DNA from 2 places in the Kosakonia sacchari SP1 genome. Region 2 is predicted to be linked to the other one. Evidence: predicted binding sites of a transcription regulator. Region 2 holds the regulator's gene; the other holds the start of a gene.
What was found. The regulator LexA, encoded in region 2, represses DNA repair genes until DNA is damaged. The targets are predictions, from matches to a motif close to TNCTGTATGTACATACAGNA.
Positions count from the first base shown of each region.

Region 1: rmuC (DNA recombination protein RmuC) is a predicted target of LexA. The motif match lies at 11,047-11,066, and genes of this name have one in related genera.

Region 1 covers NZ_CP007215.2:4,656,952-4,669,499, forward strand. The annotation lists gene fadA (acetyl-CoA C-acyltransferase FadA) at 1-638, shown strand, start outside; gene C813_RS44960 (hypothetical protein) at 887-1,108, shown strand; gene fre (NAD(P)H-flavin reductase) at 1,101-1,802, opposite strand; gene ubiD (4-hydroxy-3-polyprenylbenzoate decarboxylase) at 1,799-3,307, opposite strand; gene rfaH (transcription/translation regulatory transformer protein RfaH) at 3,478-3,966, shown strand; gene tatD (3'-5' ssDNA/RNA exonuclease TatD) at 3,975-4,757, opposite strand; gene tatC (Sec-independent protein translocase subunit TatC) at 4,800-5,564, opposite strand; gene tatB (Sec-independent protein translocase protein TatB) at 5,567-6,091, opposite strand; gene tatA (Sec-independent protein translocase subunit TatA) at 6,095-6,358, opposite strand; gene ubiB (ubiquinone biosynthesis regulatory protein kinase UbiB) at 6,475-8,115, opposite strand; gene ubiJ (ubiquinone biosynthesis protein UbiJ) at 8,112-8,717, opposite strand; gene ubiE (bifunctional demethylmenaquinone methyltransferase/2-methoxy-6-polyprenyl-1,4-benzoquinol methylase UbiE) at 8,729-9,484, opposite strand; gene rmuC (DNA recombination protein RmuC) at 9,551-11,008, opposite strand; gene udp (uridine phosphorylase) at 11,144-11,905, opposite strand; gene C813_RS45025 (dienelactone hydrolase family protein) at 12,165-12,548, shown strand, end outside.
Region 2 covers NZ_CP007215.2:4,550,452-4,562,999, reverse strand. The annotation lists gene malK (maltose/maltodextrin ABC transporter ATP-binding protein MalK) at 1-793, shown strand, start outside; gene C813_RS44525 (maltoporin) at 969-2,294, shown strand; gene malM (maltose operon protein MalM) at 2,363-3,352, shown strand; gene ubiC (chorismate lyase) at 3,533-4,030, shown strand; gene ubiA (4-hydroxybenzoate octaprenyltransferase) at 4,044-4,919, shown strand; gene plsB (glycerol-3-phosphate 1-O-acyltransferase PlsB) at 4,960-7,383, opposite strand; gene C813_RS44500 (diacylglycerol kinase) at 7,514-7,882, shown strand; gene lexA (transcriptional repressor LexA) at 7,991-8,608, shown strand; gene dinF (MATE family efflux transporter DinF) at 8,690-10,021, shown strand; gene C813_RS44485 (CsbD family protein) at 10,200-10,409, shown strand; gene zur (zinc uptake transcriptional repressor Zur) at 10,681-11,196, opposite strand; gene traF (conjugal transfer protein TraF) at 11,479-12,548, shown strand, end outside.

The DNA.
Region 1 (12,548 bases), 110 kb from region 2:
CCTGGGCCGCGACGCAATCCGGTGCGTTTAAAAATGAGTTAATCCCCACCGGCGGCCACGATGCGGACGGCGTACTGAAACAGTTTACCTATGACGAAGTGATCCGCCCGGAAACCACGGTCGAAGCACTGTCAACGTTGCGCCCGGCCTTTGATCCGGTAAGCGGCACCGTTACCGCTGGCACCTCTTCGGCGCTGTCAGACGGCGCATCGGCAATGCTGGTGATGAGCGAGAGCCGCGCCCGTGAGCTGGGTCTGAAGCCGCGCGCGCGCATTCGTTCGATGGCGGTTGTCGGCTGTGATCCGTCGATCATGGGTTATGGTCCGGTTCCGGCCTCTCAACTGGCGCTGAAAAAAGCCGGATTGACCGCCAGCAATATCGACCTGTTTGAGATGAATGAAGCGTTTGCCGCGCAGATCCTGCCGTGTATTAAAGATCTGGGGCTGATGGAGCAGATCGACGAGAAGATCAACCTCAACGGCGGCGCGATTGCGCTTGGTCACCCGCTGGGCTGCTCCGGAACACGTATCAGCACCACGCTGCTGAACCTGATGGAACGCAAAGACGCGCAATTTGGTCTGGCGACCATGTGCATCGGGTTAGGTCAGGGGATCGCTACAGTGTTTGAACGCGTGTAGCGCTTCAGAGAGGAAAAGTGCGGTCTCAATACCATGAACGCCACAGCAAGGCAGCAACAGAGCGGATCCCCGGCGCGCAGCCGGGGTGAGCGAAACAGCCAGCAGTGCTGATGGCGATGAGGGCAAACGCCATTGGTGCCAGAGCAAGGCGGCAACTGAGTGAATACCCGGCAGCATAGTGGTATGTAACCGGGGTGAGCGAAAGTAGCCAACACCGCAATGGCGTCAAGGGTAAAGAGAAGGTTTAGTTGCCGTTCTTCCCGCCTGTCAGGGGCGGGTTTTTTATTTCTGTTATCCGGCAGGCAGGTGACCACAGCATAGATAATGAAGAAAAGGCGATGTTAAAACCGTTGGTGACAGAGCAAGACGGCAATAAATCAATCCCCGACAGCATAGCGAACTATGTGATCGGGGAAAGCGAAGGCAGCCAACGCTGCCAGAATGACGGAGGTGAAGACAGGCTTAGATAAACGCAAAGGCATCGCCAAACAGGCGATCTTCACGCGCACCGCGCTCATTACAGAACAGATCGCGGGCAATTTTCGCCATCTCGAAGCGGCCAGCAATATAGATATCGTGCTCGGCCAGCGAACCGAAATCCTGCAACACCGCAGCCAGCACTGTGCCTGAGCGACCGCGCCAGCCCGCTTCCGGCTGCTCAACGACAGGCACAACACGCAGATTCGGATGATCCACTGACAACGCTTCCAGCTCGCTTAAATCGTAGAGATGTTTCTCTTCGCGCCCCCCCCAGTAAATGGTGATGTCACGATTCGGGTTTTGCGCCAGAGAGGTCAGCAAAATAGAGCGGACATAGGAGAAGCCGGTACCACCGGCAATCAGCACCATCGGACGTTCTTCATCGTCACGCAGCCAGGCCTCGCCGTGCGGAATATCGATAACGATTTCCCGGTCTTTCAGAATGCGATCCATCACCGCCATCGCGTAGAGATTCAGCTCAGACGCGCCAATATGCAGTTCGATAAAATCATGCTGATCCGGCGTAGAAGCCATAGAGAACGGGCGCTTGTCTCGCTCATCCATCACCACCATCAGATACTGGCCCGCGCGGAACGAAAAAGCCGCCTCCGGCACTAAACGGACACGATATACGGTATCAGTGATGGCCTCTACCGAGGTCACTTTACAGCTTAAGGTTGTCATGCGCTCTCTCTGTCGGGTCTATTTTCGTCGTTCAGTATGGCCAGTTCATCCCAGATGGCGTCGATTCTTGCCGTAACTTCCGGGTCTTTCTTGATGGGGCGGCCCCATTCACGCTGGGTCTCACCCGGCCATTTATTGGTGGCATCCAGTCCCATTTTGGAGCCCAGACCGGAAACCGGCGAGGCAAAATCCAGATAATCAATCGGCGTGTTTTCCACCAAAACCGTATCCCTTGCAGGATCCATTCGGGTGGTAATCGCCCAAATAACATCATTCCAGTCGCGGGCGTTCACATCGTCATCGCACACGATCACAAACTTGGTGTACATAAACTGACGCAGGAAAGACCAGACGCCCATCATTACGCGCTTGGCGTGACCGGGATACTGTTTCTTCATGGTGACTACCGCCAGGCGATAAGAGCACCCTTCCGGCGGCAGGTAAAAATCAACGATTTCCGGGAACTGCTTTTGCAGGATCGGCACGAACACTTCGTTTAGCGCCACGCCCAGCACTGCCGGCTCATCTGGCGGGCGGCCAGTATAAGTGGAGTGGTAAATCGCATCTTCGCGCTGCGTAATATGGGTAACCGTAAGCACCGGGAAATTATCAACTTCATTGTAATAACCCGTGTGATCGCCATACGGCCCTTCCGGCGCCATCTCACCCGGCTCAATATAGCCTTCCAGCACAATTTCTGCACTGGCCGGAACTTCCAGATCGCTTGATACGCACTTCACCACTTCGGTTTTAGTGCCGCGCAATAACCCGGCGAAGGCATATTCAGACAGCGTATCCGGCACCGGCGTCACCGCGCCAATAATGGTTGCCGGATCGGCGCCCAGCGCCACCGCAACCGGGAAACGCTCGCCAGGATGCGCTGCCTGCCACTCCTGAAAATCGAGCGCACCACCGCGATGGGAAAGCCAGCGCATGATTAATTTGTTTTTACCGATCAACTGTTGGCGATAAATGCCCAGGTTCTGCCGCTCTTTGTGCGGGCCACGCGTCACGGTCAGCCCCCAGGTGATCAGCGGCGCAGCGTCTTCGGGCCAGCACTGCATAATCGGGATGTTGCGCAGATCAACATCATCACCCTGCACTACTTTTTGCTGGCAAGGGGCACCGCGCAGACGTTTTGTCGGCATATTCAGCACTTGCTTAAACTGCGGCAGTTTATCGAACAGATCGCGAAAACCTTTTGGCGGCTCCGGCTCTTTGAGAAACGCCAGCAGTTTGCCCACGTCCCGCAAAGCACTGACATCCTCTTGCCCCATGCCCAGCGCGACGCGGCGCGGCGTGCCAAATAAGTTGCACAGCACTGGCATGGTGTAGCCTTTGGGATTTTCAAATAACAACGCCGGGCCACCCGCACGCAACGTGCGATCGGCTATTTCCGTCATTTCCAGATAAGGGTCAACCGGAAGAGTGATGCGTTTCAGCTCGCCCTGCTGCTCAAGCAGCGTCAGGAAGTCGCGTAGGTCGTTGTATTTCATGCGGTCTATTATCGCCTCCAGGTAAGGGGCTTATTATACGGTGTTCGCCCGGCGGTTGCTGTATTTTTGTTAAATCTGCGTGAATTACAACGACATCTTTAGGCGCAGGTTATAATCAACTTAGCCATCATGCTGCGGTTTTGATATTCTTGCGCCCGAACTTACGGAAAAGAGTCATTATGCGATCCTGGTATCTACTTTACTGCAAACGTGGCCAGCTCCAGCGCGCCCAGGAACACTTAGAACGCCAGGCGGTCAGCTGTCTGACGCCTATGATTGCACTGGAAAAAATGGTGCGCGGCAAACGCACAACAGTGAACGAACCTCTTTTCCCGAACTATTTGTTTGTGGAGTTTGATCCTGAGGTGATTCATACCACCACGATCAACGCCACGCGCGGCGTCAGCCATTTCGTCCGCTTTGGCATGCACCCGGCAACCGTTCCGCAATCCGTCATTCAGCAACTTTCGCTTTATCAGCCAGAAGGGATTACCGACCCTGACACGCCTTATCCAGGCGATGATGTGGTGATCACCGAGGGCGCACTTGAGGGGTTGCAGGCAATCTTTAAAGAGCCGGACGGCGAAGCGCGCTCCATGCTCTTACTCCACCTGCTTAACAAGCAGGTACTGCAAAGCGTCAAGAACACCGATTTTCGCAAGGCGTGAGCGGCGCGTTAAAAATCCACGCCGAATAACCGCCGCACGTTCTGATCCGTTACCGAACCCAGCCACTGGGCATCTTCACCACGAAGCTCAGCCACGGCGGCAAGAATATGCCCTAACAGGGCCGGTTCATTACGCCGCGACGCAGGCTTTGGTTTGAGATCGCGCGGCAGTAAGTACGGCGCATCGGTTTCAATCAATAGCCGCTCGGCGGGGATCAGTGGAACCACCTCACGTAACTCCAGCCCGCGACGTTCATCGCATACCCAGCCAGTAATGCCTAAGTAGATACCGCGATCGAGACAATCTCGCGCTTCCTGCGCTGAACCTGTGAAACAGTGCAGCACCGCGCCGGGCAACTTATCCAGCCACGGATCCAGCAGCGTCAGAAAGCGGTCGTGCGCATCGCGGCAGTGCAGAAACACCGGCATGTTTAGCTCGGCGGCCAGCGACAGCTGCGCGCCGAAAGCGTACTCCTGCTCCTGCGGCGTCGAAAAATTACGGTTGAAATCCAGCCCACATTCACCCACGGCAACAACTTCCGCTGTAGCCGCCAGCGTGCGGATCGCCTCTGCGGTTTCATCCGTCCAGCTACTGCTATCGTGCGGATGTACGCCAGCGGTGGACCAGCAATAACGATAGCGTTGAGCGAGTTGCTGTGCCTGCTGGCTTTCATGCAGGTTGGTTCCGGTAATGAGCATACCCGTCACACCCGCCGCTTGCGCCCGCGCCACAGTGTCATCCTGGTCTTTTGCAAACTGACTGCTGGTTAAATTCACACCGATATCAAACATGCTTTTTCCCATACAACAACCGCCCTGACGGGCGGCTGGTAGTTACTCTTCGCTGGTTTCTGTTTCGTTCTCTTCGTCCGGAATGCGACGCTTACCGACGTAGAAGCGAGCAAAAAAGACGCCGACTTCGAACAGGCAATACATCGGGATTGCCAGTAAGGTCTGCGAGAAGACATCCGGTGGTGTTAGCAACATGCCGACAACGAATGCGCCAACCAAAACGTACGGACGTTTTTGCCGCAGATCGGCAGGTGTGGTCACGCCCATCCAGCACAGCAGCACAATGGCAACCGGCACTTCAAACGAAACACCAAAGGCCATAAACAGCGCCATCACGAAGCTGAGGTAACTGGCGATATCGGTGGAAACCTGCACACCTTCCGGCGCGGTGTGTGTCAGGAAACCGAAGGCCAGCGGGAACACCACGAAATAGGCAAACGCCATGCCGATGTAAAACAACAGCGAACTGGAAACCAGCAGCGGCACTACCAGACGACGTTCATGCTTGTATAGCGCCGGAGCGACAAACGCCCAGACCTGATACAAAATGACCGGCGCGGAAAGGATCAGCGACACCATAAAAGTCAGCTTGATCGGCGTAAAAAACGGTGAGGCCACGTCGGTGGCAATCATCGTCGCGCCCAATGGCATCTGCTTGATGAGCGGTGCGGAAACCAGTTGGTAGATATCATTCGCGAAGTAAACCAGCGCGAGGAAAATCACGATAACGGCGATGATGCAGTTCAGCAGACGCTTACGCAGCTCAATAAGGTGTGCGATCAGCGGTTGGGTATCGTCTACAGCCATGTTCAGGATTTATCACTTGAAGAAGGTGTGGAGTCGGAAACCGGCGAGGCCGCTTGCACCGTAGACGTCACCTGCGGCGCTTTTTTCGTTTCTGCAGCGTCAGGGACTTGCTGCGGCGAACTGGCCTGGTTTTCAGCAGCGGCAGGCGTAACGCCTTCATGCTGCGCTTCGTTATCTTTTACCACCGGGTTATGGATGGTATGTGCTTCATCGCTGGCTTTTTCGGCATCGTTAGCACTATAGGAGCGCTTCATTGATTCCGCCGCCTGGCGCAGCTCATCCATCGACTGCTTTAACTCTGGCGTCAGGTTTTCCAGGCTCGCTTTTTCCACCTTTTTCAGGCTGTCCTGAAACTCCTGCAGCTTCAGTTCCTGCGTCAGTTCATTCTGCACTGTCGTGGCCAGCGAGCGCAGCGCGCGAACCCAGCCCGCCACAGTGCGCACAGCCACGGGTAGCCGTTGCGGCCCTAATACCACGAGGCCAATGATGAAAACGAGTAACAGTTCGCCAAAACCTATATCGAACACGAATTACACCTGCTCTTTGTCGTGACGTTTTTCGTCTTTTTTAGCGTCGTCGGATGTCTCGCTGTCGGAAAGAGACTTTGCCGTAAAATCCGCATCTTGTGCCGATTTATCCTGCTTTTCCTCTTTATCTTCGTCACCCATGGCCTTTTTGAAGCCTTTAATGGATGCGCCCAAGTCGGAACCAATAGAACCGAGCTTTTTGGTGCCAAACAGCAGCACAACGATGACCGCAATAATCAACAACTGCCAAATGCTGATACCACCCATACATAGTCCTCTGTAACAGATGATGTTAAAAAGAGGCCCCAGTATACACTTTATCCATTAAGCTGCCTCTTTGTTGACAGCTTCTGTGCACCAGGCCCACCCGGGCGGCGTTTCGCTTATCGTGTTTTATACCAACCCACACACCAGGCCAGAACGCCACCTACCATTAGCCATGCAGGCGTTAAACCCCATTCTGGTCGATTAATCAGTAACAATGTGCCGCTCAATAATAAGGTCGCGCCAATGCCGAACAGATAACGAGATTGCCCCTGCCGAACATGGTTTACCTGTAATTCATTGGCAATCTTATCCACGCTTTGCTGCAAATGCTTGCCTTGCTGCAACCCGTTGTAGATCAGTTCAGGAATTTCCGGCATTTTCTCGATCCAGAATGGGCCTTTCTCTTTCAGCGCTCTGACCAGCGCTGGAATACCCACCTGATCTTTGATCCACGTTTCAAGGAAAGGTTTCGCGGTTTTCCATAAATCCAGTTGCGGATAGAGCTGACGGCCGACACCTTCGATATAGAGCAAGGTTTTCTGCAACAACACCAGCTGCGGTTGCACTTCCATATTAAAGCGACGTGCCGTGTTGAAGAGGTTGAGCAGCACATGACCAAAGGAGATTTCCGCCAGCGGCTTTTCAAAGATCGGCTCACAAACGGTGCGAATGGCAAACTCGAACTCTTCTACATTGGTATCTGGCGGAACCCAGCCTGAATCCACATGCAGCTCCGCCACTTTGCGATAGTCGCGGTTAAAGAAGGCGATAAAGTTTTCCGCCAGATAGCGTTTATCTTCTTTGTTCAGCGAACCGACAATACCGCAGTCAATACCGATATATTGCGGATCTTCCGGATGGTCGTAGCTAACAAAAATATTACCCGGATGCATGTCGGCATGGAAAAAGCTGTCGCGGAATACCTGGGTGAAAAAGACCTGCACACCACGTTCGGCCAGCAATTTTAAATTGGTGCCGTTTTTCTCCAGCGCAGCAACATCGGAAACCGGAATGCCATAAATACGCTCCATCACCAGCATGTTTTGGCTGCAATAATCCGAGTAGATTTCCGGTACGTACAGCATTGGGCTGTTTTCAAAGTTGCGGCGCAACTGGATCGCGTTAGCGGCTTCACGCAGCAGATCCAGCTCATCAATCAGCGTCTTCTCATACTCGCGCACCACTTCACGCGGGCGCAGGCGGCGACCATCCGGTAACAGGCGTGGAACCCAGCCCGCCAGACGGTAGATCAGTTTCAGATCCGCTTTGATAACTGGCAGAATGTCCGGGCGAATGACCTTAATCACCACCTCTTTGCCACTCTCTTTCAACCGCGCTGTATGCACCTGCGCAATGGACGCAGAGGCTAGCGGTTCAATGGCGAAGTCATCAAACCAGGTTTCAACCGGAAGATCACCCATCGCTTTTTCAATTTGCTTTTTAGCAAGATGACCATCGAAGGGGGCAACGCGATCCTGCAACATCGCCAGTTGATCGGCAATCAGCGGCGGGAATAAATCACGGCGGGTAGACAACATTTGCCCGAATTTAATCCATACCGGCCCCAGCTCCTGCAAGGCAAGACGCAGGCGTTCCCCAAGCGGTTTATCTTTATGCCGGTTCGGCATCCAGAACAACAAGCGACGCCAAATCCGCAGCGGCAGGGTGATACGCATTTTGGGAATGAGCTCATCAAGCCCGTAACTTAAAAAGGTTTGGATGATGAAATAGAGGCGCCGTAATTCTCCAGGCGTCATTTGCCCTCCAGTTTATCCAGGCGTTTGGCTAAGGCATCCGCAGCCCTTTCGACAGCAGCCGTTTCTTCAGCAAACCAGGCAACTTCCAGTCCGCCCGGCGCAAGGCGCCACTCTTCCGTTATCACTTCAGCGACATAGCGTTGCTGGCGTTGAAAACCGTGTTGCAGAAAGCGTGCCCCACCGCGCAGGAATTTACTGATCCCCTCAGCAGCGATATCGCCTGTCCATGGCGCGAGGATCTCGGCAGGATCGAATTCCGCCAAATCCATCAGCGAAACCAGGTTTTGCACTACCTGGATATCGCCCTGCACTTCCAGCTCGCCGCTGCGAATAAGCGCGGTCAGCTGCTGGCGGTCGCGCAGCTTCGGCAGTACCCGCAGTTGCGTAATCACGGAACAGTCGGCCTCCCCTTCCCACTCGCCTAACACATCAATCTGGCGCTCACTGAACACCAGCACAAAGGGAGAAGAGAACTCTTGCAGCACTACGCGCAACACCTTGCCATGCAAACGCTGGCGCGCGGGTTTCAGCGCGCCTTCACGGTATAAAAACGTATTCAATACACGTTCAATTCCGGCGGCAACCATCGGCTTAAAAGGCATACGCACTCCTGTCAGAATTTGTAGCCACGGTGCAGAGCAACGATACCGGCCGTCATGTTGTAGTAATCGACGTTTTCGAAACCGGCGTCCTGCATCATCGCTTTCAGGGTCTCCTGATCGGGATGCATACGGATAGATTCAGCAAGATAGCGATAGCTTTCCGCATCGTTTGCTACCAGTTGACCAATACGCGGCAGGACGTGGAAAGAGTAAGCGTCATAAGCTTTGCTCAGCGGTTCAATAATTGGCTTGGAAAATTCGAGCACCAGCAGGCGGCCGCCCGGTTTCAAAACGCGGAACATGGATCGCAGCGCTTTCTCTTTTTCCGTCACGTTACGCAGACCAAACGAGATAGTGATGCAGTCGAAAGTATTGTCCGGGAACGGCAAGGCTTCAGCATTTGCCTGCACATATTCTACGTTACCGATCACGCCGAGGTTGCGCAGTTTTTCGCGCCCCATTTTCAGCATCGAATCGTTAATATCTGCCAGTACAACCTGGCCGGTTTCGCCCACCAGGCGGGAGAATTTCGCCGTCAGATCGCCCGTACCACCGGCCAGATCGAGAACTTTCTGCCCACGACGCACGCCGCTGCAATCAATGGTAAAGCGCTTCCATAAACGGTGAATGCCCATCGACATCAGATCGTTCATCACGTCATATTTTGACGCGACCGAATGGAAGACGTGCGCCACCATGTCGGCTTTGTTTTCTTTGGCGACGGTCTGAAAACCAAAGTGTGTTGTCTCTTTTGAATCTTCCGCCATCTTAGTGCCTGCTATTCAAGAAATTGTTTGTGAAGTGTATCAGATTGGAGGCGATTGCCCTACGATTCAACCACCCGAAGAAGCCTTCGAGTCAGGCTCATCGCCCGCGGCCATGCTATCTAATGCATTGTCTTCAAAGCAATCGAGGGAATCGTTTTGCCCGGAACGCAAACGGAACTCTTCGTCCTGATCCTGCGCTTGCGCCGCTAATTCCGGATTAATCTCGCGTTTGATTTCAACACCGAGCCCGCGAAATGCCTCTGTCTGGGCCAGCAAATTGCCGCGCCCGGAACTCAGTTTTTTCATCGCCTGACGGTAATTGTCCTGCGCTTTATCCAGGCTCTGACCAATGGATGACATGTCGTCAACGAACAGGCGCATTTTGTCATACAGGCGGCTCGCCCGCTCCGCGATCTGCTGCGCATTGCGGCTTTGATGTTCATAACGCCACAGGTTGGCAATGGTGCGTAGCGCCACCAGCAGCGTGGTAGGGCTGACCAGCATAATGTTATTTTTCAGCGCTTCGGTGATCAGTTCAGGCTGCCTGTCCAGCGCAATCAAAAAGGCCGGCTCCACCGGAATAAACATCAAGACATAATCCAGGCTGCGCAGCCCCGGCAGTTGCTGATAATCCTTACGACCAAGCAGGCGAATATGGTTTCGTACCGAGGCGATATGTTCTTGTAACGCGCCTTCGCGCGTAAAGTCGTCGTCGGCATTGAAGTAACGTTCGTAGGCGACCAGCGTCATTTTGGCGTCGATCACCACATCTTTGCCCTGCGGCAGACGCACGATCACATCCGGCTGCATCCGCGCGCGATGGTCATTTTCAATACTGACCTGGGTTTCGTATTCATAGCCTTCACGCAGACCAGAGGCTTCCAGTACGCGGGTCAGCACCACTTCGCCCCAATTACCCTGGGTTTTGTTATCGCCTTTCAGCGCACGCGTCAGGTTTATCGCTTCCTGCGCCATCTGGGCATTGAGCTGTTGCAGGTTGCGAATTTCATGCGCCAGCGTATGCCGTTCACGCGCTTCCTGACCAAAGCTATCCTGCACCTGGCGGCGAAAACCATCAAGCTGTTCGCGCAGCGGCGTTAACAGCCCGTTCAGACTTTGCCGGTTTTGCTCATCGACGCGGCGATTGCTCTGCTCAAAGATGCGGTTAGCGAGATTTTCGAACTGCTCGCTCAAGCGCTGCTCGCTGCTGTGCATCTGGCGCAGTTTCTCTTCGGCATGTAATTGCGTAGATTCAAGCCGGGTCGTCACTTCGCGCAAATCAGCTTCCAGCGAGCTATTGATATGTTGCAGGCTACGCAGTTCGTTATTGAGCAACTCGCACTCTTCGCGCCAGTGTTCGTTTTGGGTTATCTGCTGCCGGGCGGCGCTCAGTTCGCTAAAGACATCACGCTGCTCCGCGAGCAGATCCGCCTGCTGCTGCGCCCCGCGCCAGCTTGCTGCCAGCCAGCCGACCAGTAAACCCGCCAGCGCAACGGCTGCCATGACGATGATTGAAGTGTCCACCACGTCCCCTTAGTGATAACGCATATAGCGGAGGATTGTGCTGTATAAACGTCCAGTTTGGAAGGGGTTTTCCTGCGAAGCCGTTCGCAAAAAGAAAAGGCCGAACGCGTCGGCCTTAGCAAATGGGAAGGTGAATTACAGAAGACGACGCGCCGCTTCCACCACGATTTTCACCGCGTGGCTTTCGGTCTGCTTCATGGTTTCCGCATTCGGGATCTCTTGCTGGGTGCGGTTCACAATCACACCGGCAACCATGCCTGCACGCAGCCCCTGGCTTGCGCACATGGTCAGCAGCGTGGCGGATTCCATTTCATAGTTCATCACGCCCATCGACTGCCACTCTTCCATGGAACCTTTAAAGCGGCTCACCACGCGGCCAGAGTAAGTGTCGTAACGCTCCTGGCCTGGGTAGAAGGTGTCAGAAGAAGCGGTAACGCCGATATGTTTCGTCGCGCCAATCGCATCCGCTGCCGCAACCAGCGCAGTAGTGCACTCAAAATCCGCCACTGCCGGGTATTCCATCGGCGCAAAGTGCAGGCTCGCGCCGTCAAGGCGCACGGACGCGGTGGTGATCAGCACGTCGCCAACATTAATGTGCGGCTGAATCGCACCGGTGGTGCCCACGCGCAGGAAAGTGCGGATGCCAAGCTGCGCCAGCTCTTCGACGGCGATAGAGGTTGACGGGCCGCCGATGCCGGTGGAACACACGATAACCGGTTTGCCATCCAGCTCTGCACGCCAGCTGGTGAATTCGCGGTGGGAGGCCAGTTTGACCGGCTTATCCATCAGCGCGGCGATCTTTTCCACACGCTCCGGATCGCCAGGGACGATGGCCAGCGTAGCCCCTTGTAAATCGTTTTTGGTGAGGCCGAGATGAAAAACATCAGACTTGGACATAACAGACTCCTCTGTGGTCGGTTTTATCAGTAGAGGCAAAAAGATACTTTACAGAAGGCACGGACATAATTTCGTGACTGATATCACCATGAATGAAACTGATTGCATTTCATTTCCATAAATTAGTGACTTACATCACATTAACATGTCATATCCCACAACTCAGCAGCAAAGATAGTCTACGGCACGGTGATTTGCGCGCGCGGCAGGCCTTCCCGTCTATAGTTATTGAAGCGCTAAAAAAGGTATGGAGAATGCCATGACAACCAACAACACACCAGGCTTTGCACCTGCGGCTTCACCCCTTGCTTCAACCGTTGTTCACACGCCGGAAGACGCCTTAATCGCGGGCGAAACATCGATTCCGACACAGGGCGAGAACATGCCCGCTTTTCACGCCCGACCGAAAAATGCCGAAGGCCCCTTGCCGATTGTCATTGTGGTACAGGAAATTTTCGGCGTGCATGAGCATATTCGCGATCTGTGCCGCCGTCTGGCGCTGGAAGGCTACCTCGCCATCGCGCCGGAGCTCTATTTCCGCCAGGGCGATCCGAATGATTTTGCCGATATTCAAACCCTGCTGAGCGGCCTGGTAAGCAAAGTACCGGACGCGCAAGTGCTTGCTGATTTGGATCACGTCGCC
Region 2 (12,548 bases):
AAAAGAGATGATCAAATCGCGCGTCACGCAAGTCGCGGAAGTGCTGCAACTGGCGCATTTACTGGATCGCAAACCGAAAGCGCTCTCCGGCGGTCAGCGCCAGCGCGTGGCGATTGGTCGTACCCTGGTGGCTGAACCCCGCGTTTTCTTGCTTGATGAACCTCTCTCCAACCTTGATGCCGCCCTGCGTGTGCAGATGCGTATTGAGATCTCCCGTCTGCACAAACGTCTTGGCCGCACGATGATTTACGTCACCCACGATCAGGTAGAAGCGATGACGCTGGCCGACAAAATCGTGGTGCTCGATGCCGGGCGCGTGGCGCAAGTGGGTAAACCGCTGGAGCTGTATCACTACCCGGCAGACCGTTTTGTCGCCGGTTTTATCGGCTCGCCGAAGATGAACTTCCTGCCGGTAAAAGTGACCGCTACCGCCATTGAACAAGTACAGGTTGAGCTGCCCAACCGCCAGCGCGTGTGGCTGCCGGTGGACAGCGCCAATGTGCAGGTCGGCGCGAATATGTCTTTGGGCATCCGCCCGGAGCATCTGCTGCCCAGCGACATCGCCGATGTCACGCTGGAGGGCGAAGTTCAGGTCGTCGAACAGCTTGGTCACGAAACACAAATTCATATCCAGATCCCTGCAATACGCCAGAACCTGGTCTACCGCCAGACTGACGTGGTGCTGGTAGAAGAGGGTGCCACATTCGCCATCGGCTTACCGCCGGAGCGTTGCCATCTGTTCCGTGAAGATGGCACCGCCTGCCGCCGGTTACATAAAGAACCGGGCGTTTAAGCGTACCCCACAAAGCGTTTACACAAAGCCATTCGCATTATGTCGAGGCGGCAACTGACTGAACTTCCCGTTTCGTACCCAGTTACGCGACCGGAGTGAAAGAAGGCAGCCAGTAAAGAGATAGCGCGAAGGGGGATGTGTAAAAAAAAGAAAAGCAAGCTCAGGAGATAGAACGATGATTACTCTGCGCAAACTTCCACTGGCTCTCGCTATCGCGGCAGGCGTACTGTCTGCACAGGCGGGCGCTGTCGACTTCAAAGGTTACGCCCGTTCGGGGATTGGCTGGACCGGCAGCGGCGGCGAGCAGCAATGCTTCCAGGCCACCGGTGCGGATGCCAAATACCGTCTCGGTAACGAGTGCGAAACCTATGCGGAAATTAAATTAGGCCAGGAAGTCTGGAAAGAAGCGGATAAAAGCTTCTATTTCGACTCCAACATTGCCTATAAAACCGCACAGCTGAACGACTGGGAAAACGACAACGTACCAGCGGTTCGCGAATTTAACGTAGTGGGTAAAAACCTGATCGACTCCCTGCCAGGCGCCAACATCTGGGCCGGTAAGCGTTTCTATCAGCGCCATGACGTACATATGATCGACTTCTACTACTGGGATATTTCCGGCCCGGGTGCAGGTATTGAAAATATTGACGTTGGCATCGGTAAACTCTCTCTGGCCGCAACGCGTTCTTCTGAGCTGGGTGGTTCTTCTGCCTTTGGCGATCGCGACTCGACCACCGGTCTGCGCACTTACAACCATGCCGTGCCGAACGATGTCTTCGATGTGCGTTTAGCGCAGTTGGCGACCAACCCGAACGGTGTGCTGGAACTAGGCGTTGACTACGGTCACACCAACATTCCTGACGACTATTACCTGGAGCCGGGCGCATCGAAAGATGGCTGGATGTTCACCGCTGAACATACTCAGAGCATGATGAAGGGTTACAACAAGTTCGTGGTGCAGTACGCCACTGACGCGATGATCTCACAGGGGAAAGGCCAGGCTCGCGGCGGCGCTGTGGATAACGACGGTCACCTGATCCGCGTACTGGATCATGGTGCTATCAACCTCGCTGAGAAGTGGGATTTGATGTATGTCGGTATGTATCAGGACACCGATCGCGATAACAAGCGCGGTAATACCTGGTACACCGTGGGTGTCCGTCCGATGTACAAATGGACGCCGATCATGAGCACCTTGATGGAAGTGGGTTACGACAACGTCAAATCCCAGCAAACGGGCGATCGCAACAGCCAGTACAAAATCACCCTGGCGCAACAGTGGCAGGCGGGCGACAGCATCTGGTCCCGTCCGGCAATCCGCGTTTTCGCTACCTACGCCAAGTGGGATGAGAAATGGGGTTATGTGAAAACGGACGCCGATGGCAACACCTCTTCCCTGGCTGCGAGCAATGGCGCCACCACACCGTTTGGCTTTGGCACTAATAGTCGTGGTAACGACGACGAGTGGACCTTCGGTGCCCAGATGGAAATCTGGTGGTAATGCTTAAACACCTGCTGTAATGACCAAATGAGGGGCGCAAGCCCCTCAATCTTAGGTGACGCGCGCTATTGCCTGGCCAACGCTCACCGCGCAATCAAGGTGATCATAATGAAAATGAAAAAAGTCTCGTCGCACTCTGCTTATCCGCAGGGCTGCTGGCTGCGGCTCCCGCTGTGAGCCTGGCTGCTGTGAATATCGTGCCGCAGGATATCTCTGCTGCGCCATCTATCCCAACGTCAACACTGCAACAACTGCACTGGACACCGGTTTCACCTTCACAAACGCTGAGTAGTGATATTTCTGCCGCCGGGCAGACGCTGAATACCGGCGATATTACTGGCCCGGTGATGGCCTATAGCGTTCCGGCGAATATCGGCGAGTTGAACATTACATTGACCAGCAAAGTGAACAACGAGAGCGTTTATGCGCCAAACGTGCTGGTACTTGATCAGAACTTCACACCTGCAGCATTTTTCCCGTCCAGCTTCTTTGCATACCAGGAGCCGGGCGTGATGTCGGATAACCGTTTAGAAGGCACGATGAAACTGACCCCGGCGTTGGGTCAGCAGAAACTTTATCTGCTGGTATTTACCACGCAAAAAGATCTGCAAAAAACCACGCAGATGGTGGATCCGGCTAAAGCCTATGCCAAAGGTAACGGCAACGCCGTACCGGATATTCCCGATCCGATTGCCCGCCATGGCGTGACAGGTTCACTGGCGCTGAAAGCCAGCACTTCCTCCTCTTCCAGCATATTAGTCGGCCCGCTGTTTGGTTCTTCTGGCCCAGCTTCCGTTACCGTGGGCAATACCGCCGCACCGGCTTATAGCACGCAACCAGCTCCGGCCGCCGCGCCCGCTGCGGCTCCTGCGCCAGCGCCAGTGGCGAAGAGCGAGCCGATGCTCAACGATACAGAGAGCTACTTTAACCAGGCCATCAAACAAGCCGCTGCGAAAGGTGATATTGATAAGGCGCTGAAATTATTGAATGAAGCAGAACGCCTCGGGTCGAAATCCGCCCGTGCCACTTTTATCAGCAGTGTAAAAGGCAAGGGGTAATCTCTCCCCACAATGCTGATATTTGCAGCAACTGGTGCGTCGCCTGACGCACCTTTTTTTCCGGCGCAGATGCGCGCTGTTGCGCATCTGTTGCGCTGATGAAAACTGAATGAAGTTTCCCCGCCCCGTGCGCCGGTTCTGCGATACAATAACGCTACGTTATGTACCGGAGAGTAAGGCATGTCACACCCTGCGCTTACGCAACTGCGAGCGCTGCGCTACGTAGACGCAATTCCCGCGCTTGAACCGCAACTGCTCGAGTGGCTGTTGCTGGAAGATTCGATGACCAAACGTTTTGAGCAACAAGGCAAGACGGTCAGCGTTACGCTGATTCGGGAAGGCTTTGTGACGGTGGATGAGATCGCCGAAGAACGCGACAGTCTGCCGAAGGAGGATCGTTACTGGTTGCGGGAAATTATTCTCTGCGCCGACGGGGAACCCTGGCTCGCCGGACGCACCGTGGTGCCGGAATCTACACTGAGCGGCCCGGAACTGGCGCTGCAAACCCTGGGTAAAACGCCGCTTGGGCGATATCTCTTTACCTCATCTACGCTTACGCGTGACTTTATTGAAATTGGTCGTCATGAGCAGCTCTGGGGACGCCGTTCCCGTCTGCGTCTGGGCGGAAAACCGCTGATGCTGACCGAACTGTTTTTGCCTGCATCGCCGCTGTACTAAGAGGAAAAAGAAAATGGAGTGGAGTCTCACGCAGAATAAGCTGTTGGCCTTTCACAGGCTTATGCGTACGGACAAACCAATTGGCGCTTTACTGCTGCTGTGGCCAACGCTGTGGGCGCTGTGGGTGGCGACGCCGGGCGTGCCGCCGCTGTGGATTTTGCTGGTTTTTGTCGCGGGCGTCTGGCTGATGCGCGCTGCCGGTTGCGTGGTCAATGACTATGCGGATCGTAAATTTGATGGTCATGTTAAACGCACGGCGAATCGCCCGTTGCCAAGCGGCGCGGTAACGGAAAATGAAGCGCGGGTGCTGTTTGTGGTGCTGGTGCTGCTGGCCTTCGCGCTGGTGCTGACGCTGAATGTGATGACCATTTTGCTCTCCGTCGCGGCGCTGGCGCTGGCGTGGGTTTACCCGTTTATGAAGCGTTATACGCACCTGCCGCAGGTGGTGCTCGGCGCAGCGTTCGGCTGGTCGATTCCAATGGCGTTTGCCGCCGTGAGTGAGTCTGTGCCGCTGAGCTGCTGGATCATGTTTCTCGCCAATATCCTGTGGGCAGTCGCGTACGATACGCAGTATGCGATGGTTGACCGTGATGACGATGTGAAGATTGGTATTAAGTCGACGGCTATCTTGTTTGGTCGTTTCGACAAGCTGATTATCGGGATTTTGCAGGTGGCTGTGCTGGTGCTGATGGCGTCTATTGGCTGGCTGAATGGGCTGGGCTGGACGTATTACGGGACGGTGCTGATTGCCGGTGCGCTGTTTGTTTACCAGCAAACATTGATTGCTGGTCGCGACCGCGATGCCTGTTTTAAAGCGTTTATGAACAATAACTATGTTGGGCTGGTGCTGTTTTTAGGGCTGGCGTTAAGTTATCTGCATTTGCCTTGAGTTTTTTCCCCTCTCCGTGAAGAGAGGGGAAAATTTACCCTCACGCTTCCGCTTGCGTCGCGCTCTCAATCGTCAGACGCACATCCGACGTTATCAAGTCCGCCAGCATCTGGTACACGTTTAAGGTACGTGCCGGATCCGCATCGCCGGTATCGCTGATATAACCTTCATCGCGCAGCGTCAGCACCAGCGTACTGAATACCGCTTTATCGAAGAACTCCGGCGCGTTGATGCCGTGCAGTACCGACAAGCGCTGCGCCAGCGTGCGGCTCTCTTTTTCCAGCGTGCTGCGGTTCATCGCCGGATTGGCGCTCAGTAGCCAGAAAGTAATGGCGTAACGCTGTAAGGTTTCGCGCGCGCCTGCTGCCAGCAGTTGCAAGGTGCGGGAGTGCGCCGGATTGATGCTCAGACGATCGTCTTTCACCGTCAACAAGCCCTGGCGCAGTAGCTCTTGCGTCAGGTTCTCCAGCACTTGTGCCAGCTCCGCTTTTTCCCAGCGCAGGAACAGCTCGGCTTTCAGCATCGGGTAGAGTAACTCGACGTAGCGCAGGATCTCGCTACGGGAGATCGCGCGGTGCTGAGTAACAATGGCTGCCAGCAGCGACGGCAGCATCAGCATATGCGCAATGTTGTTGCGGTAGTACGTCATCAACACCGCCTGCTCACGCGGCAGAATGATGATATCGCCGATGGTGTCTTTCTCGACTTCGAACTTGTTCATCTGCAGCGCGTGATCGATAAGCTCGCTGGCGCTGGCCGAAGGCGTGGTCGAATCTGGCGAATAAGGCACGTTGCGCATCAGCTCAAGATAACAGCTTAACTGCTCGGTCAGTTGCTCGCGCGTCAGTGAACGCTGGCGGGAGGCCAGCAGCGCGGTACAACACAGGTTCATGGCGTTAGCCGCACCGGCGTTGTTGATGCGCACCATCAGGTCAGCGGCAATGGTGTTCACCGTTGGCGTTAACCACGCCGGGCGGATGGATTCAATCGGATCGATGGCTTCGCGCCACTCCGGAACATGATGATTCAGGTAGTTCATCAGCGGGATCGGTTCGCCGAAGTTCACATAACCCTGACCGAGGTTACGCAGCTTGCTTAAGCCACGCACCATCTGCAACAAGCTCTCTTTCTCTTTCGTCGCGCCACGCAGCTCTTTGGCGTAAGTACCCACTTCCATCACGTGTTCATACCCGATGTAAATCGGTACCAGCGTGATGGGGCGCGTACCGCCGCGTAGCATCGCCTGGATGGTCATCGACAGCGTACCGGTTTTCGGATCCAGCAAACGCCCGGTGCGCGAACGTCCACCCTCAACGAAGTACTCCACCGAATAACCGCGGCTGAACAGCTCACCCAGATATTCACGGAACACGGTGGAATAAAGCTTGTTGCCTTTAAATGTCCGGCGAATAAAGAAAGCGCCCAGCCGGCGGAAAATCGGCCCGGCAGGCCAGAAATTCAGGTTGATACCAGCAGCGATATGCGGCGGCACCAGCCCCTGGTGATAGAGCACATAGGAGAGTAACAGGTAGTCCATATGGCTGCGATGGCAGGGCACATAGACAATTTCGTGGCCGTCGTGCGCCAGCTGACGTACGCGCTCGGCATTATGCACGTTAATGCCCTGGTAGAGACGGTTCCAGGTAAAACCCAGAATGCGGTCAGTCAGGCGGATCATCTCGTAGGAGAAGTTCGCGGCAATCTCTTCCATCAGCGCGATGGCGTTTTGCTGCGCCTTATCATGGGAGATCTTTTTGCTGCGCGCTTCATCTTCAACGGCGCGGGCAATCGCCTTTGAAGAGAGCAATTTGTTAAATAAATCCTGACGCGCCGGCAGGCGCGGGCCTACTGCGGCCAGACGCTGGCGGGCAAAGTGCATACGCGCCACGCGCGCCAGTTTCTGCGCGATAATTTTATCGGTGCCGTGCTCGGTCGCCATACGGCGCAGCGAAACCGGTGGTGAGAAACGCACAAAGCTGTCGCGGCCAAGCCAGGAAACAGCAAAAAATTTCTGGATGCCGTTCAGCATGCGCAGCGGCGGGTTAATTTCGCCTTTTTCGCGCCCGGGCGAACGGCCAAACATCACCGATACTGGCACCATTTGCACATCCAAATCGGGATGGCTGCGGTGTAAATCCAGGTAGTCGTGGAACAGCTTGATCGACTCTTCTTTCGGCGCGTAATAGGTGAACACGCGCGGGCCGCCGTGGATAAACACGAAACGCGGCAGCAACGCGCCGTCGATTTCCAGCGGTTCCAGGGGATCGGGCAGCTCATGCGCCAGACATTGCGCGCGTAAAGTCAGTAAGTCAGCCTTTGAGTTATAAGGCAGCACGTACATGATGGGGCGTGATGTATCGAGACCCAGTTCCTGTGCAGGTTCTGCGGGGATCGATTTACTTTTTACCAGCACGCTTAATGGTAAATTCAGTAATTTGTAGTAAATTCGTGGCCAGCCGGACATAAAGGATGTAAAGCCTCTGGTTAATAGTGCCATTGCGCCGCAAGAATATCAGAAAGCGCACATAATTTCTGTTGTACCGCTGCGCGCTTGCTGAGACATTGACGCCAATTTAATAAAAAGGTTCTTTTAAATGGCTAATAATACTACCGGTTTCACCCGGATCATTAAAGCCGCTGGATATTCCTGGAAAGGCGTTCGCGCCGCCTGGATTAATGAAGCGGCATTTCGTCAGGAATCCGTTGCGGTTATCCTGGCAATTATAATCGCTTGCTGGCTCGATATTGACACCATGACGCGCGTACTGCTGATTGGTTCTGTGACGCTGGTAATGATTGTCGAAATTCTGAACAGTGCCATCGAAGCCGTAGTAGACCGTATTGGTTCGGAATTCCATGAACTTTCCGGGCGGGCGAAGGATATGGGGTCGGCGGCGGTGCTGATGTCCATCCTGCTGGCAATGTTTACCTGGATCGCATTACTCTGGTCACATTTTGGATAACGCTTCCAGAATTCGATAACGCCATGGTTTTTTGCTTAAATTTGGTTCCAAAATCGCCTTTAGCTGTATATACTCACAGCATAACTGTATATACACCCAGGGGGCGGGATGAAAGCATTAACGGCCAGGCAGCAAGAGGTGTTCGATCTTATTCGCGATCGCATCACTCAAACCGGTATGCCACCAACGCGTGCGGAAATCGCACAGCAATTGGGGTTCCGTTCCCCAAATGCGGCGGAAGAACACCTCAAAGCGCTGGCGCGCAAAGGGGTTATCGAAATCGTATCTGGCGCATCACGCGGTCTTCGCCTGTTGCTTGAAGAAGAAGAGGACGATATTGGTTTGCCGCTGATTGGTCGCGTCGCTGCGGGTGAGCCGCTGCTGGCGCAGCAGCATATCGAAGGCCATTACCAGGTCGATCCGAGCCTCTTTAAACCTCACGCAGATTTCCTTCTGCGCGTTAGCGGCATGTCGATGCGTGACATTGGCATTATGGATGGCGATCTGCTGGCGGTGCACAAAACGCAGGATGTACGTAACGGCCAGGTTGTTGTTGCGCGTATTGAAGACGAAGTGACGGTCAAACGTCTGAAAAAACAGGGTAACACGGTCGAACTGTTGCCTGAAAACAGCGAGTTTTCGCCGATCGTCGTCGATCTGCGCGATCAAAACTTCACCATCGAAGGGTTAGCGGTCGGTGTCATTCGTAATGGCGCGTGGCTGTAACGCACATTCGCTCTGCTGCGGGGCTGATTCAGGTTCCGCAGCGATCTCTACTTTTCCCTCACTAATGTTCACATTCATACCATGCCTCTGCTAACCGCATCCGACAAAGCGCTCTGGCGGCTTGCGCTGCCGATGATCTTCTCGAATATCACCGTCCCGTTGCTGGGGCTGGTGGATACGGCGGTAGTGGGGCATCTGGACAGCCCGGTTTACCTGGGCGGCGTAGCGATTGGCGCAACGGCGACCAGTTTCCTCTTTATGCTGCTGCTTTTTTTGCGCATGAGCACCACCGGGCTAACAGCTCAGGCGTTCGGCGCGAAGAATGCGCCCGCGCTGGCGCGGGCGTTAGTCCAGCCTTTGCTGCTGGCGCTTGGAGCCGGTGTGTTAATTACTCTGCTGCGCACGCCACTTATCGATCTGGCGCTGCATATCACCGGCGGCAGCGAGGCGGTGCTGGAACAGGCTCGACGGTTCCTGGATATCCGCTGGTTGAGCGCACCCGCTTCGCTGGGCAATCTGGTATTGCTCGGTTGGTTGCTCGGCGTGCAGTATGCGCGCGCACCCGTGATATTGTTGGTGGTGGGGAACCTGCTCAATATCGTGCTCGATCTGTGGTTGGTCATGGGGCTGCATATGAATGTGCAAGGTGCAGCACTTGCCACGGTCATCGCGGAATATGCCACCTTCGCCATTGGCTTATGGATGGTGCGACACGTACTGGTGATGCGCGGCATTCCATTACTGACACTGAAAAATGCATGGCGCGGCGGCGTGCGGCGTTTGCTGGCGCTGAACCGCGATATCATGCTGCGTTCGCTGCTGCTGCAACTCTGCTTTGGTTCGATAACGGTGTTTGGCGCCCGACTCGGGGATGAGACGGTGGCGGCAAACGCGGTGCTGATGATGTTTTTGACCTTTACCGCCTATGCGCTGGATGGTTTCGCGTATGCGGTTGAAGCCCACTCCGGGCAGGCTTACGGTGCCAGAGACAGCAGCCAATTGATGCATATCTGGCGGGCTGCTTGCCGGCAGGCCGGTCTGGTAGCGCTGTTCTTTGCTGTTGTCTATGCACTGGCGGGTCAGCAAATTATCGCGTTGTTAACGTCGCTACCCGCGCTGCAACAGCTTGCCGGGCATTATCTGATTTGGCAGGTCATCTTACCGTTAGTGGGAGTGTGGTGTTATCTGCTGGACGGTATGTTTGTCGGTGCGACGCGCGCGGCCGAAATGCGTAACAGCATGGCGCTGGCGGCGGCAGGGTTTGCCGTTACGCTACTCACCGTGCCTGTCTTGGGTAATCACGGTTTGTGGCTGTCGCTCGCTGTGTTCCTTGCTCTGCGTGGGCTGACGCTGGCGCTGATATGGCGTCGCCACTGGCGTAACAACAGTTGGTTTGCTGCTACAGATTGTTGATCCCGCTTTATTTCTCGTCGTTGTGTACGATTTTTCTCGCCTCGTTTACGCTGCTTTTATCTTATTGGATGGTTAAAGATTCCGAATAAAATTCATAATGCCGAATCCCTGACTACAATAATCAGTACGTTCAGCACGGCGAGAACGTCATTTTAAACCGAACGATAAGGAGTCCATGATGAATAAAGACGAAGTCGGCGGTAACTGGAAACAGTTTAAAGGTACTGTAAAAGAGAAATGGGGCAAGCTCACCGATGACGATATGACGATCATTGAAGGTAAACGTGATCAGTTGGTGGGTAAAATCCAGGAACGTTACGGTTACGCGAAAGATCAGGCGGAAAAAGAAGTGACGGACTGGGAAACGCGTAATGATTACCGTTGGTAGCCAACACATCCCCTCAAATGTGTTAACCCTCTGAAAGGCTACCCTGCCCGAAGGTACAAGGATGTACCACCCCCCAGATTCCACATCTATGAGCTCGAACCGCATTCATTTGGCTTACAAGCTTCCAGATTTTGCGTTCTAATCGCATCCCTCTGTTTAAGCTTGCCTGACTTAGGGCTGTCGCAGTATGTGCTTGCTCGCCGTCGTTAAAAAGCGAAACCTGGCAAGTTGTGGCGTAGGTAATAAATAGCCGAAAAAAGACGAGAGACTATTATCGCGATTTTTTCTTTAGCGGGACGCTATGGTCATGCTGGCAATGATCGTGATGGCGGCAGGCTTCCACTTCCACACAAGCCGCACACAGACCATGGGCTTCAATGACATTATGGCGCAGGGCAAAACCCATTTTCGCCGCCAGCGCATGCATAATATCTTCCACGCCTTCGGCCTGTTCTTCTTTCACCGAACCACAGCGGTCACAAATGAACATCGCAGAAGTATGAGTCGGCTGATCAAAAAGATGACACAGCACATAGCTGTTCGTGGACTCAACCTTGTGGACAAATCCTTGCTCCAGCAGGAAATCAAGCGCGCGATAAACGGTAGGGGGCTTTGCTTGCGGCTCGCTTTCGCGCAGCAGATCAAGCAAATCATAGGCGCTGATCGCCCCTTGTTGCAGGCTTAGTAATCGCAATACTTCAAGGCGCTGGGGAGTCAGGCGCACATTGCGCTGCGCGCACAGCTTTTCAGCCTGCACTAACATCTCTTGCGAAGTGGTCTTATCCATTTGCGCTCTCTGGTCGGGGAAATAGAAACCCACACTTTACCATGTCCTGCCCAAAACACCGAGATCGCCGCCCGTAAACTCCTTTTCTCACTTTCCTTCCCGAAATGAATATCCTCTTCTATAAATATTGAGAGTTTCCTCAATAACTATAACGTTCATATATATCCTGTACGTTCACTTGATTTAGCTTCTTTTTTGGTCGTTGTTCGCAGCAATAGTGAATTCCTGTTTCTTTTAAAATAAACAGGCTTAAAAAACTCATCTGGCTACGAGACACATATTGTGAATAAAAAACGTAAACTTTCAGTGGTCGCTATCGCTGTCTCCTTCTTTGCGGCAAATCAAGCAGGAGCAGCCAATACCTGGGCAGAAGCACGTAACGATGCAATGGGAGGAACGGGGGTTGCATCGGCAAATTATGGTAGTGGGGCACTCATCAACCCGGCGTTGCTGGCGAAAGCCAAGCCGGAAGATGACGTCACGATTATCCTGCCGAGCGTTCAGGCGCAAATTACCGACAAAGATAATCTTCGCGATGAAATCGATAACATCAATGACAAAATTGATGGTTACAAGGATGTGGTCGATAACCTGACCGCCGCGCAGATCATTGCCAATCCGATTGGCACGGTCAATCAGTTCCAGAGCGCGGCGAAAGATCTGGCCGACGAACTGGTGTTCCTGAAAGGCAAAACCGCGCAGGCCAAAGCTGCCGCAGGCATTGCGGTCAGCATTCCAAATGATGTGCTCTCGCTGGCTTTTGTCACCAAAGCGTATGCGCACGCTCGCGTTAGCTCGAATATCGATCAACAGGATATTGATTACCTGCGCAATATTCAGAACAACACCGGTTTTGCCGTAGGCGAAGCGTTAGGCGCGGTGGTTTCGCCAAACGGTAGCGAAGAGATCACCAAAAACCTCAACTCGACCGCAGCGGGCCGTGCGGCAATTGTCTCCGACTTTGGTATCGCCATGGCGCGCCAGTTTGAAGTCGCTGGTGTGCCGTTGTCCCTTGGCGTGACGCCGAAGCTGCAAAAAACCTGGGTCTACAACTACACCGCGTCTATTTATGACTATAAGAGCAGCGACCTGAGAGACAGCCGTTATCGTACCGATGACACCGGCTTTAACATCGATGTCGGTGCCGCCGCAGACTTTGGTGAAAACATTACTGTTGGTTTAACCGGCACCAACCTTATCTCCCGCGATATCGATACTCAGAATATTCGTATTCGCAATGGCAGAACCGGTGATGTCACCAATTACAAAGACACCTATCAGATTAGCCCGGTGGTGACGGCTGGCGCGGCCTGGCACAACGATCTGGTGACATTGAGCGCTGACGGGGATTT